Regions from separate parts of the Streptomyces sp. NPDC052020 genome, predicted to be linked through region 2. Evidence: riboswitches for the same ligand, from Rfam matches in the RefSeq annotation. Region 2 holds a riboswitch; each other region holds the start of a gene.

Region 1 (4,785 bases), on a different contig from region 2:
GCGGGTCACCGCGCCTTCGTACACGGGCAGTTCGCCCGTCTTCAGCGATTCCTTGTACTCGGCCCGTCCCCGCCCCAGGTCGAGCAGGCCGATGCCCCGCGCCGCGGCGGCCTCGGCCATCCGCAGATGCAGCACCAGCCCCGGCGAGTACTTCGCGAACCGCGGGTCGTAGGCCGGGAACCAGCAGGCCAGCACGGACGCCGAGCACAACCCGAAGTGGGCCGCGACCGGCCGCCCGCCGGCGTAGAGCACGGACAGCGCGCCGCTGCACTGCGGTGCCCGTGTCCCGGCGAGCCGCCCGACGAGCCGGGTGATCCATTCCCGGGCGAACCGGTCCCGGCGGCCCGTACGGCGGTACTGCGCCGACTTCCACGCCATGAGCGCGCGCAGCGCCGCCGGGTCGCGCTCATCGAAGACGAACCGGACGTCCCCGACCTGGCGGCCGAGCCGGCGCTCCTTGGCGAGCGTGCTCTTGAGGAACTTCGGCGCGTGGCTGCGCAGACCGGACTCGTAGGTCTCGTACCCCTGGTCCACGTCGATGACGTAGGCGGGGTGCTCCTCGGCGGCGTACGGCGCGAACAGGCCCTGCCCCGCCTGGAGGTTGTCGAAGACGAAGCTGGACAGCGAGCAGGCCCGCAGCAGTTCGCGGGAGTCCATCCGCAGGCCCTGGCGCAGCACCGCGCCCTGGCAGTCGGACACGCCGAGCCCGATCGCCCGGCCCTGGCCGAACGGCCCCCGCTCGTGCGGCAGGAAACCGGCCGCCTCACCGCCCTCGTAGACCACCGCCACCCGTGCCCGGGGCCGTACGAGTCCCACGGCGTCGGTGAACTCCGGCTCCATGAACGGGTTCCGCGGTGCCGGGGTCTTCGCGCGCAGTTCCCGCCAGTGTTCCCGTTCCCCCTCGCCCAGCTCCTGTGGCCTCAGCACACGAACGCGTCCACTGCTCAACCTGACCCCCCGATCAAGTCCCCCCTGGACACAAGGGACGGTACCGTCGAGCCCGCCCGGACGGTAGGTAGCGGAAGATGTTGTTGCCAACCGGTGCAGAGGCCCTCAACGGTGCGCAGCCGGTGATGCGTCAGCTTTCGGACACGCGGTTCCCTCCCTCCGGGGGTCCGGGGCCGCGTTCCGCCGTACGGCGGGTGCGGCCCGCCCGGCAGCCGGACGACCCAACGCACGCCGCCCGAGGGCCTGTCGGGGCGCGTCGCGGATCGGCCGGTTCGACGGTGAAACGACGGGGCGGGTTGTCCGTATTCTCTGATCATGGACCGCTCTGCATATGCACTCATCGCCACTGACCTGGACGGAACGCTGTTGCGCGGCGACGACACCGTCTCCGACCGGTCGCGCGCGGCCCTCGCGCGGGTGGCCGAGGCCGGCGCCCGGCATCTGGTGGTCACGGGCCGCCCGGCGCCGAGGGTGCGGTCGCTGCTCGAGGACCTGGGGTGCACCGGGCTGGCGGTGTGCGGACAGGGGGCGCAGCTGTACGACGCCGGCGCCGGCCGCCTGCTGTGGTCGGTCACGCTGGACCGGGAGCTGGCCGAGACCGCGCTCGGCAAGATCGAGGCGGAGGTGGGGCAGGTCTACGCCGCCGTCGACCAGGACGGTGTCGACGGGCTCACCCTCATCGAGCCCGGGTACCTGATGCCGCACCCGACCCTGCCCGCGGTGCGGATCGACCGGCGCGACGAGCTGTGGTGCGCGCCCATCAGCAAGGTGCTGCTGCGCCATGCCGAGCTGTCCGACGACGAGCTGGCGGAGACCGCGCGCGCGGTGGTCGGCTCGCTGGCGACGGTCACCATGTCGGGGCCGGGCACCGTCGAGCTCCAGCCGTGCGGCATCACCAAGGCGACCGGGCTCGCGCTGGCCGCCGGGCGTCTCGGCCTGAGCCCGTGGCAGACCATCGCCTTCGGGGACATGCCCAACGACATCCCGATGTTCGACTGGGCGGCGCGCGGCGTCGCGATGGCCAACGCCCACCCCGACCTCAAGGCGGTCGCCGACGAGGTCACGGCGTCGAACGAGGACGACGGCATCGCCGTCGTCCTCGAACGACTGTTTTCGGCCAGCCCCGTTCGGTGACACTGTTCGGCGGTGCCCTTCGCCGGCGCCGTTCAGCGGCACGGTGCGGCGGGGCGGCCCGGCGGCGCGGACCGGGAGCGCGGTCCCGCGCCGGGGCCCCGCGGCGGATCAGTACGGTCCGAAGACGTTGTCGATCGAGCCGTACCGGTGGGCCGCGTAGTTGCAGGCGGCGGTGATGTTCGCGACCGGGTCGTACGGGTCCCACGAGGTGCCGGGCACGTGGTACGCCTGGAACGTCGGGTCGATGACCTGGAGCAGGCCCTTGGACGGGGTGCCCGCGGCGGCGTTGGAGTCCCAGTTGTTGATGGCGTACGGGTTGCCGGACGACTCGCGGATGACGTTGCGGTGGATGCCGTCGTACGTCCCCGGAATCCCCTGCTGCGCCATGATGTCGAGCGACTGCCGGATCCAGCCGTCGAGGTCGTTGGTGTAGGCGGAAGCCGCGGTGGTGGCCGCCGGCGCGGCGGCCGGGGTGGCCGCGGAGGCGCCGGTGGCGCCGACGAGCGGCAGGGCGAGTATGGCGGCGCCCGTGCCGGCGAGGGCCAGCTTGCGGGCGAGCCGGGCGGTGGTGGCGGGCCGGAGGTGACCGGTTGCGCGCATGACGTATTCCTCTCCTGCCGCCTGCGAGGTGAGCTGTCGGGTTCGGGCGGGAGGTGCCCGGCCATGGCCCTGACGGGCACGGCTTCACCCCAAGCCGCTCCGGTGTGGTGACCGGCGCGGCGACTTACCTGGGTCCCCCGCTCCTGCCGTGCGTGAGTTGGTCGAGTCGATGTGAGTGCGTCCGGGCGGCGGCAGGATTCGGCGTCCGCCCGACAGGCCGGGAAGGTATGCGAGGGAACATGTCCGAAACAAGTGCAGGAATCACCTATCGATCCTGTTGACCTTGGTCTGGGGTGTTTGCGGTACTTGATCCTTTGCGGGGGCGCAGACCCAACTGGCTTACGGGGCAAAGGGGAGGCGGCGGGCCCGGGGCGGCCGTGCGCCGGGAGTGACGCGTGAGCCAACTCACGAGAGACCGGAAGAGTGCCAAAACGGGCAATAGGGCCAACTAGCCCTCAAATGCCCAACCCTGGGGAGCGAGGCGGATGCCGGCCGGGGCTCGGCGGGTGACGAGTGTCCCGGGGCTCACCGGGAGGCGGAGTGGAAAGGCGGGGCGGGCGGGGGACGGAGGGAGATGGCGGACGGGGAACGGAGGGAGATGGGGAGGTGCGGAGGGGAGGTGGGTGCCGGATGGGTGACGTTCCCGGGGTGCCGGGCGTTGGTCGCGGTGGTGGGATCTTCCGGGCCGGCTCCGGCGCGCCGTGTCGGCTCAGGGGTGTCGGTTCATGTCTGCTCATATCGACTGATCAAAAGCATGCCGGTCATGATCCGATACCGACCATCCTGTAACGGTGGGCGCTAGCGGTGATCGAAACGTGACCGGATACGCTGACTTGAGTGATGGCAGCGACCTATCGACAAACCGTGTAAGCGCCAGTAGACACCAGCAGACAGGAGACCCCTCGTGACCGTCGTCGGGCCGTTCGGGCTGAGCGTGCGGGACCAGGCACTGGAAGCCGATGTCCAGGCCGGACTGGCGGCTGTCGAGGAAGGGTTGCTCGAGGCAACCAAAAGCGAAGTGCCGTTCATCACAGAGGCCGCCCAGCACCTGGTGCGGGCGGGCGGGAAGCGCTTCCGTCCGCTGCTGGTGATGCTCGCGGCCCGGTTCGGCGACCCGTACGCCCCGGGCATCGTGCCCTCGGCCGTCGTCGTCGAGCTGACCCACCTGGCGACGCTGTACCACGACGACGTGATGGACGAGGCCGCGGTGCGGCGCGGGGTCGCCAGCGCCAACACCCGCTGGGGCAACTCGGTGGCGGTCCTCACCGGCGACTTCCTGTTCGCGCGGGCCTCGCAGATCCTCGCCGACCTCGGCCCGGAGGCGGTCCGCGTCCAGGCCCTGGCGTTCGAGCGGCTGGTCACCGGGCAGATCCTGGAGACGGCCGGACCGCAGGACGGGCGGGACCCGGTCGACCACTACCTCGATGTCCTCGGCGGCAAGACGGGGTCGCTGGTGGCCGTCTCGTGCCGGTTCGGCGCGATGATGTCCGGGGCCGACGAGACGCACGTGGACGTGCTCACCCAGTACGGGGAGCGGCTCGGCGTCGCCTTCCAGCTCGCGGACGACGTACTGGACATCGCCTCCGACTCCCACGAGTCGGGCAAGACGCCGGGGACGGACCTGCGCGAGGGCATCGCCACCCTGCCCGTACTCCGTCTGCGGGAGCGGGCGGCCCGGCTGGGGCTGGCCGAGGACCGCGCCCTGTGCGAGCTGCTCGAATCCGACCTGTCCGACGACGAGCGCCACGCGGAGGCGCTGCGCCTGCTGCGCGCCCACCCGGCGCTGGAGCAGGCCCGCCGGGACACCGTGCGCTACGCCGAGGACGCGCGCTCCGCGCTGGCCCCGCTGCCGGAGTGCGAGGCGAAGGCGGCCCTGGTGGAGCTGTGCGACGCGGTGGTGCACCGGGCCGGATAGCCGGGGCCCGGACCGTCGGGGCCTGGGGCCCGGACAGCCGGGGCGCGCGCCCCGGGGCCGGTCGCGGGCGGCGCGTCCCCTACTGGACGGGGGTGTCGTCGTCCCCTCGTGTCATACCGCAGCAGTAGGCGGAGTTGAGTCCGCAGTCTGACGAATCCGCCTGTCCGATTTGGTCAGATGGGGATCGC
Region 2 (4,785 bases):
GGAGACCAGCGGGTAGGCGTCGACCAGCTCCGCGTAGTACTCCGTCATCTCCTCGGCCGTGCGCTCCTTGCCCTCGAAGACGTACACGCCGTCCTTGTAGAACTCGGTGGCGGCCACGTCCAGGGCCAGGGCGACCTGCTCGCCGGGGGTGTAGCCGGCCTCCTTGATGGCCTCGATGATCAGGTCGAGGGCGGCACGGTTGGAGTCCAGGTTCGGGGCGAAGCCGCCCTCGTCGCCGAGGCCGGTGGACAGGCCCTTGTTCTTCAGGACCTTCTTCAGGGTGTGGTAGACCTCGGCGCCCCAGCGCAGGGCCTCGGAGAAGGACTCCGCGCCGATCGGGGCGATCATGAACTCCTGGATGTCCACGTTGGAGTCGGCGTGCGCGCCGCCGTTCAGGATGTTCATCATCGGCACCGGCAGCAGGTGCGCGTTGGGGCCGCCCAGGTAGCGGAAGAGCGGCAGGTCGCTGGCCTCGGAGGCGGCGTGGGCGACGGCGAGGGAGACACCCAGGATGGCGTTGGCGCCCAGGGAGCCCTTGTTGTCGGTGGCGTCCAGGTCGAACATGGCCTGGTCGATCAGGCGCTGCTCGGTGGCGTCGTAGCCGACCAGCTCCGGGCCGATCTGCTCGATGACGGCCAGGACGGCCTTCTCGACGCCCTTGCCCTGGTAGCGGTTGGTGTCGCCGTCGCGCAGCTCGATGGCCTCGAAGGCGCCGGTCGAGGCGCCGGACGGAACGGCGGCACGACCCGTGCTGCCGTCGTCGAGGCCGACCTCGACCTCGACCGTGGGGTTGCCTCGGGAGTCCAGGATTTCCCGGGCTACGACGACGTCGATGGACGGCACGAGCATCTCCTTCTTGGATGTGACGCGGGTGGGCAGGACCGCGGCGGTTCTGCCAGAGAAACCGTGTGGCTCTGCGGGACGAGCCTAACCGGCTCCGGGCGATCGGCCAGCCGGTCACCCACCCGTTGGGCAGAACCGAGAGTAAATTGTTTCCGAACGGAACAAATATGTCTCCCCGTACGGGCCGGTAACACGGGGTGAAAAAAGCCCGCCCCGGCGCGTACGGGGGATACGCACCGGGGCGGGTGGCCGCGAGGGGGCCGGACGGGCCGGACGCCGCGCCTTACTTCAGGTGCAGCTGCTGGCCCGGGTAGATGAGGTCGGCGTCCTCGACGATGTCCTCGTTCAGCTGGAACAGCTTCTCCCAGCCGCCCTTGACGTCGTGCTTCTCGGCGATGGTGCTGAGGGTGTCGCCCTCGACGACCTTGTACTCGCCGTCGCCCTTCTGGACCTTCTCGCCGGTCGGGGTGGTGACGGTCTTCTGGGAGGCGGCCGGGCGCTCCTCGGAGCGGGAGGCCTTCTGCTCGGTGGAGCGGGTCGTGGTCTCGGGCTGGGCCGCCGACGAGCCGGCCGAGGAGCCCGCGGTGGAGCCCGCGGAGGAACCGGCCGAGCCGCCGGAACCGGTGTCCGAGCCGCTCGACGAGCCGGCCGCCGCGCCGCCACCGGTGTACGCGGCGCCCGACAGGCCCGTGCCGCAGACCGGCCAGGCACCCTTGCCCTGGCCCGCGAGCACCTTCTCGGCGATCGCGATCTGCTGCTCCTTGCTGGCCTGGTCGGCGGTGGCGGCGTACTGCGTGCCGCCGTACGCGGCCCAGGTGGAGGCGGAGAACTGCAGACCGCCGTAGTAGCCGTTGCCGGTGTTGATGGACCAGTTGCCGCCGGACTCGCACTGGGCGACCGCGTCCCACTCGGAGGCGGTGGCGGCGGAGGCGTTGCCGGCCGCCATCAGCGGGGCGGCGACGGCGGCGCCGGTGACACCGGCGAGCGCGAGGGCGCGGGTGGCCTTGGACGGACGACGGTGCTTGCCCTTGCCGGAAAACAGCATGGATCGATCCCCTCACCGACGCCTGCGAGGTGAGCTGTCGGGTTCGGGCCGGTTGAGTTGCCCGGCCGGGTCCCTCGCGGGACTCGGCTCCACCCCTAGCCGCCCCGGCTCAACTGCCCGGCGCGGCGCCTACCTTGGTTCCCCCGCTCCTGCCTGCGGCGCGTGACGCGACGACTGTTCCCGGGCGGCCGCTGGCAGGATTCGGCGTTGCGGCAGCCGGGGCCCGCGATGGCGAGCGATCACGACCGTAGGCAGGGAACCGACGGAATTTCAAAGACGATCAGGGCTTCTGAGACCTATCTCTCACCGCGTTTATAACGGACATCACCCCCGAACCCGGGCGCGAACTCCCGCTACTTTTCGCCCGTTTCGGCCGTGACCGCAAGCTTCTGACCGGGAAGGATGTGGTCCGGGTCGGCGCCGATCGTCTCCTTGTTGCCGGCGTACAGCCCCTGCCAACCGCCGCCGAGGTCGAGGGAGTCGGCGATGGCCCACAGACTGTCGCCGCGGCGGACGGTATAGGAGCCGTCGACGGCCTCGCGCGCGGCCTCCTCGCCGCGCGAGGCGTGCCGCCCGGAGGAGGCACCGCCGCGGCGGTCGGCGGGGTTCTCGTCGGCGCTGGTGCCGCGATGGCGGCCGCCGCCGGACGACCCGGTGTCCGTCAGGCCGGAAATGGCGCCCTCTTGGCCGGAGTTGCCCGATCCGCCGCCTTCGGGGGCGGCCGGAGCCCGGGTGGAGCCGGAGGCGCCACCGGAAGCGGAATCAGCTATTGTGTCCGGCTTCGGCGATTCGTCCCCCGTGTTCGACGGCGCGTCAGAAGGGCCGGAGCGGGGTGGCGTAGAGGATGATTCGGGTGTTCCGGAGGATTCGGAAGATGCGGAGCTTTCGGATTCCGCGGAGCCGGCGGAGGAGTCCGGCGACGCGGACGGATCCGCGGAGGAGGACGAGTCGGAAGACCCCGACGAGCTCGACGAACCGGATGATTCGGGCGAATCGGTGGACTCGGTGGACGTCGTGCCGTCCGGTCCGCCGGACGCGTCCGGGGACGCGGAGGACGCGCCGTCCGCGAGGCCCGTGCCGCCGGCGGCCGACCCGGCACCACCGCTCAGGCCGGCCAGCAGACCGCAGGTCGGCCAGGCGGTGATGCCCTGGGCGGCGAGCACCTTCTCGGCGATTCTTATCTGCTGGGAACGGCTGGCCTGGTCGGCGCTGGACGCGTAGGCGAGTCCGCCGTACTTCTCCCAGTCGTCCTGGGTGAGTTGCAGACCGCCGTAGTAGCCGTTGCCGCTGTTCTCGCTCCAGGCGCCGCCGGTCTCGCACTCGGCGACCCGGTCCCAGGTCGTACCGTCGGCCGCGCTTGCGCCGGAGGCCCCCAGGAGCGGGATCGCGATGGCGGAGCCGGTCACTCCGGCGGCGACCACGAGGGCCGGAGCCTGGCGGGGGCGGCGGTGACGACCGTTCCCGGAGAGCATGCGGAGACCTTTCGCGAGACGACAGGGACCGCGCGGCGGGTGACGCTGGGCGCCGCGCTGATCCGTGAACGTATAGGCATACGATCACTTGTCACAAGTTCATGCCGCGTAGATCACACGAAGATCACAGAGGTGAACGGCTGTCACCTTTTGGTGGCGGCCGGTCGGTTCGCGGGCCGGTCAGGGGGCGGGTGTGAACGTCACGGGCAGCGTGCGCAGGCCCCGCATGATGAGCCCGCCGCGCCAGCGCAGGTCGGCCGGATCTGCCGCCAGACGCAGGTCGGGCAGACGGGTCAGGAGCGTGGCCAGCGCGGTCTGGCCCTCCAGCCGGGCCAGCGGGGCGCCGAGGCAGTAGTGGATGCCGTGGCCGTACCCGAGGTGCTGGTTGTCCCGGCGGGCGAGGTCGAGGGTGTCCGGGTCCGCGAAGCGCTCCGGGTCCCGGTCCGCGGCGGCGAGGACGACGAGGACCGGGTCGCCGGGTGCGATGTCCTGCCCGCCGAGGGTGAGCGGCTCGGTGGCGAACCGCCAGGTGGCCAGCTCCACCGGCCCGTCGTAGCGCAGGAGTTCCTCGACGCCGGTCTCCAGCAGGCCGCGTTCCCCGGCGGCGAGGGACCGCTGGAGGCGGGCGCGCTGCCCGGGGTGGGTGAGCAGGGCGTAGGTGCCGTTGCCGATGAGGTTGACGGTCGTCTCGAAGCCGGCGAACAGGAGGATGAACGCCATCGCCGCGGCCTCGTTCTCGGTGAGGTGCTCGCCGTGGTCGGAGGCGCGGATGAGGCCGGAGATCAGGTCCTCGCCGGGGCCGGGCTCGGGCGGCAGCGCCTCGCGCTTGCGGTGGATGAGGTCGGCGAGGTACCCGCGCATCTTCTTCACCGAGCGGGCGACCCCGCCCCGGGGGCCGCCCTGGTGGCGGATCATCATGCCCGCCCAGTCGCGGAAGTCGTCCTGGTCCTCACGGGGAACGCCGAGCATGTCGCAGATGGCGTAGATGGGCAGCGGGAAGGCGAACTCGTGGATGAGGTCGGCCTCTCCCGCGGGCGCGAACCGGTCGATGAGCCGGTCGGCGAGCTCCTGCACGCGGGGGGCGAACTCGGCGACGCGGCGGGGCGTGAACGCCTTGCTCACCAGGCGGCGCAGCCGGGTGTGGTCCGGCGGGTCGATGTTGAGCAGGTGCGTCATCAGCTCCGCCTTGCGCTCGCCGGGGATGCCGGTCTTGCCCTTGGCGTGCGCGGGCTCGGCGTGGTGCGCCGGGTTCTTGGAGAGGCGGTTGTCGGCGAGCGCCTGCCGGGCGTCGGCGTACCGGGTGACCAGCCATGCCTCCACCCCGCTGGGCAGCGTGGTCCGGTGCACGGGGGCGTGCTCGCGCAGCCAGGCGTAGGCGGGGTAGGGGTCGGCGGCGAACTCCCAGGTGAAGAGGGCGGGGGCGGG
Region 3 (4,785 bases), on a different contig from region 2:
GGAGATCGCCCAGGCCCGCCTGCGCCCCGACAACCGCGCGGTGCTCGTCTACGAGCCCATCGCCCCGGAAGCCGAGACCGAGGCCACCGACGAGAACGAGGAGGCGGCCAAGTGACCGAGCTCGCCACGATGGACTTCCACCCCCAGCCGCAGGCCGGCGAGCCCAAGCCGTGGGCGTTCCCGGCCCCGGAGCGCGGGACGCTGGACAACGGCCTGACGGTCCTGCGCTGCCACCGCCCCGGCCAGCAGGTCGTGGCCGTGGAGGTGCTGCTGAACGCGCCCCTGGAGGCAGAGCCGACCGGTCTCGACGGTGTCGCCACCATCATGGCGCGGGCCTTCTCCGAGGGCACCGACAAGCACTCCGCCGAGGAGTTCGCCGCCGAGCTGGAGCGCTGCGGCGCCACCCTCGACGCGCACGCCGACCACCCGGGCGTCCGCCTGAGCCTGGAGGTGCCCGCCTCCCGCCTGGCCAAGGCGCTCGGCCTGGTCGCCGACGCCCTCAGGGCGCCCGCCTTCGCCGACAGCGAGGTGGAGCGGCTGGTCCGCAACCGCCTCGACGAGATCCCGCACGAGCTGGCCAACCCCTCCCGCCGGGCCGCCAAGGAGCTCTCCAAGGAGCTCTTCCCGGCCGACTCGCGCATGTCGCGCCCCCGCCAGGGCACGGAGGAGACGGTCGCGAACATCGACTCCGCGGCCGTACGCGCCTTCTACGAGCGGCACGTCCGCCCCGCCACGGCCACCGCCGTGGTCGTCGGCGACCTGACCGGCGTCGACCTCGACGCGCTGCTCGGCGACACCCTGGGCGCGTGGACGGGCTCGCCGGCCGAGCCGCGGCCGGTGCCCCCGGTGGTCGCGGACGACACCGGCCGGGTCGTCATCGTGGACCGCCCCGGGGCCGTCCAGACGCAGCTGCTGATCGGCCGCACCGGGCCGGACCGGCACGACCGCGTGTGGCCGGCGCAGGTGCTCGGCACGTACTGCCTCGGCGGCACCCTCACCTCGCGCCTGGACCGCGTGCTGCGCGAGGAGAAGGGCTACACCTACGGCGTGCGGGCCTTCGGCCAGGTCCTGAGGTCGGCGCCGGACGGCACGGGCGCCGCGATGCTCGCCATCAGCGGCTCCGTCGACACCCCCAACACCGGCCCCGCGCTGGAGGACCTGTGGACGGTGCTGCGCACGCTCGCCGCGGAGGGGCTCACCGACGCCGAGCGCGACGTCGCCGTGCGGAACCTGGTCGGTGTGGCGCCGCTGAAGTACGAGACCGCCGCGGCCGTGGCCAGCACGCTGGCCGACCAGGTCGAGCAGCACCTCCCCGACGACTACCAGGCCGAGTTGTACCGGCAGCTCGCCGCGACCGGCACCGTGGAGGCCACCGCGGCGGTCGTCAACGCCTTCCCGGTGGGCCGCCTGGTGACCGTCCTCGTCGGTGACGCCGCGCAGATCAAGGCGCCCGTCGAGGCCCTCGGCATCGGTGACGTCAGCGTCGTCGCGGCCGAGTAGACCGCCCGCCGGGCCCGCCCGGCGGCGCCGCGCGCGTGGGGCCCTGGTGAGGAGAAGTCACCAGGGCCCTCTTATGCCCGAATTGAGGCGGAGGTTGCCTGTCTGCCCTGTGGGATGCGCTACAAAAACGGTCTTTCGTTTGGGATTCGAAAGCCGCCCCCCTTAGCGTCTTCCCGGCTGTCCGTCAGGCAGTGCGCCGCATCCGCGGCACCGGACAGTCATCGCCGAGTCCCCGTACGGCGCGAGCCAGGGGAGCCGGGGACCCAACCGCAGTCCCTGGGGTGAATCGGACGCCCGCGCGCGCAGCGAGGGGGTCCGTAGGAGACCTTCCTGCTCCGAACCCGTCAGCTAACCCGGTAGGCGAGAGGGAAGGAAAGGACCAGTCTGTACATGGCGTTCACGCGCGCCGCCGGGAAGCACCGCCGTCCCAGCCGGATGCAGCGCACCACCGCCCGCGCGGCGGGGGTCGCGGCCCTCACCACCACCGGCGTCATCGGCACCGTGGCGGCTCCGGCGTTCGCCGCCGAGCCGGCTCCCGAGCAGACCGGCCTCACCCCGGTCGTCACCATCGGTGACTCCATCGCCGACCAGATCGACGCCCAGGCCGCCGCGCAGCGGCACGCCGCCGAGGAGGCCGCCCTGCGCAAGATGGCCGAGGAGGCCGCGCGCGAGCGGGCCGCGGAGGCCGCCGAGGAGGCGAAGGAGGCCGCCGAGAAGGCCCGCGAGGCCAAGGAGCGCGCCGCCCGCGAGGCCGAGCGCGAGCGCCTGAACACCTTCGTGATGCCGATCACCGGCTCCTACGTCTCCACCGGCTACCAGGCCGGCAGCTCCCTGTGGTCCTCCGGCAGCCACACCGGCGTCGACTTCCACGCCGCGAGCGGCACCCCCGTCCACGCCGTCGGCGCCGGCACGGTCGTCGAGGCCGGCTGGGGCGGCGCGTACGGCAACCAGGTCGTCCTCAAGATGCACGACGGCACCTACACCCAGTACGGTCACCTGTCCTCCATCGGGGTCTCGGTGGGCCAGACCGTCACCGCGGGCCAGCAGATCGGCCTGTCCGGCGCCACCGGCAACGTGACCGGACCGCACCTGCACTTCGAGGCGCGTATGTCGCCCGAGTACGGCTCGGACGTCGACCCGGTCGCCTACCTCCGCGCGCACGGCGTGTCCCTCTGACGCACCGGACGCCTCCGCGTCCCCGAGCCCCGGCCGCTTCCCGGCCGGGGCTTTTCCGCGTTCCGGGACCCGGCGGCCCCGCCGCCGATCCCATTGCCCGGCCCCGCTGACCAAAAAATACCCATGAATTACGGCCCGCCATCGGAATTTCCGGCCCGCTGTCATACAGTCAATCATCACGCGTCCATCGTCGACGTTTCACGGGGATTAAGACGGAGGTCGGTCATGCGTGTTCCGGCGCATTCGGTATGCACGGCGATCCGGGACGACATCGTCGCCGGCGTCCACGAGCGCGGCAGCCGGCTCACCGAGGAACTCCTCGCGCGCCGCTACGGAGTCTCCCGGGTTCCCGTCCGCGAGGCCCTGCGCACCCTGGAGGCCGAGGGGTTCGTGGTGACCCGGCGGCACGCGGGCGCGTGCGTCGCGGAACCGACCGAGCGGGAGGCCGCCGACCTGCTGGAGATCCGCCTGCTGCTGGAACCGCTCGGCGCCGCCCGGGCCGCCCAGCGCCGCACCGAGGCACATCTGAAGGTGCTGCGGGGCCTGGTCAGACTGGGGCAGGAGCGCGCCAGGCGGGGCGCGAGCGAGGACCTGCGCTCCCTGGGCGGCTGGTTCCACGAGACGCTCTCCCAGGCCTCCGGCAGCCCCCCGCTGATCGCGATGCTGGCCCAGCTGCGCCACAAGATCGCCTGGATGTACGTGGTGGAGGCGCCGTCCGGCCCGGTGGAGCTGTGGGCCGAGCACGGCGCGATCGTGGACGCGGTGGCGCGCGGTGACAGCGAGCGCGCGCGGGTGCTCACGGCCCAGCACACCGAGCGGTCGACGGCCGCGCACCGGCTGCGCCTGCCCGCCGCGCGCGAACGGACCGAGCCTGTGAGGACCTCGCAACACCACGTAAACACGGCTGGCCCACGGAATTAACACAGGCGCCGTATACAAAGAAGAGATATTCGGCCGCGGGCCTCTTTTTCGTTGCCGTTTCCGTGTGGGTGCCCTTTTTCGCGCCCCGGTGCGGGAAATCAGGGGAATTTCCCCAAGGGAGCGGACGTCTGCCGCGGGGAGCGAACACCCGCGGTCGGAGGAAGAGTCATCCACGCGCGAAAAAAGCGCCCGCAGGGGCCAAACGAAAGAGCCGCGCCCCGAGAGAGAGGGCGCGGCTCCGTCGCCGGGCACCAGGGTGCCCGGCAAGGCGACTCAGACGGTCTCGGGGAGCTCCTCCAGCCCCTCCGCGACCAGCTTCGCCAGGCGGTCCAGGGCGGCATCCGCACCCTCGGCGTCGGACGCCAGGACGATCTCCTCGCCGCCCTGCGCGCCCAGGCTGAGGACGGCCAGCATGGAGGCCGCGTTGACGGGGTTGCCGTCGACCTTGGCGATCGTCACCGGGACGCCTGTGGCCGTGGCGGCTCGGACGAAGATGGAGGCGGGGCGGGCGTGGAGACCCTCGGCCCAGCCGACGTTGACGCGGCGCTCAGCCATGTGATGCTGCCCTTCAGGTGTTCAGGGTTGTCTAGACCAGTTTCCCACATCGTGAAGCATGCCCGGGGCGGTCGTGCGACCGCCCCCGCGGGGCGCCGGACCGCGGCCTCGGCCCGGCGTCGTCCCCCACAGCCTGCCCCGCGCCGTTGTCCTGCGCGAGCCGTACTCTGGGGCCCATGCAGACCTCGTCGGACCGGCACGAGTATCCCGCCCACTGGGAGGCCGACGTGGTGCTGCGCGACGGCGGCACCGCGCGCGTCCGCCCCATCACCGTGGACGACGCCGAGCGCCTGGTCAGCTTCTACGAGCAGGTCTCGGACGAGTCGAAGTACTACCGCTTCTTCGCGCCCTACCCTCGCCTGTCCGCCAAGGACGTCCACCGCTTCACGCACCACGACTTCGTGGACCGGGTGGGACTCGCGGCCACGGTGGGCGGCGAGTTCATCGCCACCGTACGGTACGACCGCATCGGCGCCGACGGAACGCCCGCCTCCGCCCCGGCCGACGAGGCCGAGGTCGCCTTCCTCGTGCAGGACGCCCACCAGGGCCGCGGCGTCGCCTCCGCCCTGCTGGAGCACATCGCCGCCGTCGCCCGCGAGCGCGGCATCCGCCGCTTCGCCGCCGAGGTGCTGC

What was found. A riboswitch is a leader RNA that binds a small molecule or an ion and turns the genes downstream of it on or off. The one in region 2 is predicted to bind cyclic di-AMP.
Region 1: another riboswitch for cyclic di-AMP. It lies ahead of AB0L74_RS20625 (transglycosylase SLT domain-containing protein); the one in region 2 lies ahead of AB0L74_RS23485 (transglycosylase family protein).
Region 3: another riboswitch for cyclic di-AMP. It lies ahead of AB0L74_RS19975 (M23 family metallopeptidase); the one in region 2 lies ahead of AB0L74_RS23485 (transglycosylase family protein).

The regions. Positions count from the first base shown of each region.
Region 1 covers NZ_JBFAWY010000019.1:42,553-47,337, reverse strand. Annotated here, with positions in the region: gene AB0L74_RS20635 (GNAT family N-acetyltransferase) at 1-927, opposite strand, end outside; gene AB0L74_RS20630 (HAD family hydrolase) at 1,264-2,082, shown strand; gene AB0L74_RS20625 (transglycosylase SLT domain-containing protein) at 2,191-2,682, opposite strand; cyclic di-AMP (ydaO/yuaA leader) riboswitch at 2,687-2,855, opposite strand; gene AB0L74_RS20620 (polyprenyl synthetase family protein) at 3,587-4,597, shown strand.
Region 2 covers NZ_JBFAWY010000024.1:46,357-51,141, reverse strand. Annotated here, with positions in the region: gene eno (phosphopyruvate hydratase) at 1-843, opposite strand, end outside; gene AB0L74_RS23485 (transglycosylase family protein) at 1,127-1,888, opposite strand; cyclic di-AMP (ydaO/yuaA leader) riboswitch at 1,893-2,059, opposite strand; gene AB0L74_RS23480 (transglycosylase family protein) at 2,242-3,360, opposite strand; gene AB0L74_RS23475 (cytochrome P450) at 3,541-4,785, opposite strand, start outside.
Region 3 covers NZ_JBFAWY010000018.1:63,620-68,404, forward strand. Annotated here, with positions in the region: gene AB0L74_RS19965 (pitrilysin family protein) at 1-115, shown strand, start outside; gene AB0L74_RS19970 (pitrilysin family protein) at 112-1,500, shown strand; cyclic di-AMP (ydaO/yuaA leader) riboswitch at 1,713-1,878, shown strand; gene AB0L74_RS19975 (M23 family metallopeptidase) at 1,891-2,676, shown strand; gene AB0L74_RS19980 (GntR family transcriptional regulator) at 2,902-3,597, shown strand; gene AB0L74_RS19985 (HPr family phosphocarrier protein) at 3,871-4,152, opposite strand; gene AB0L74_RS19990 (GNAT family N-acetyltransferase) at 4,329-4,785, shown strand, end outside.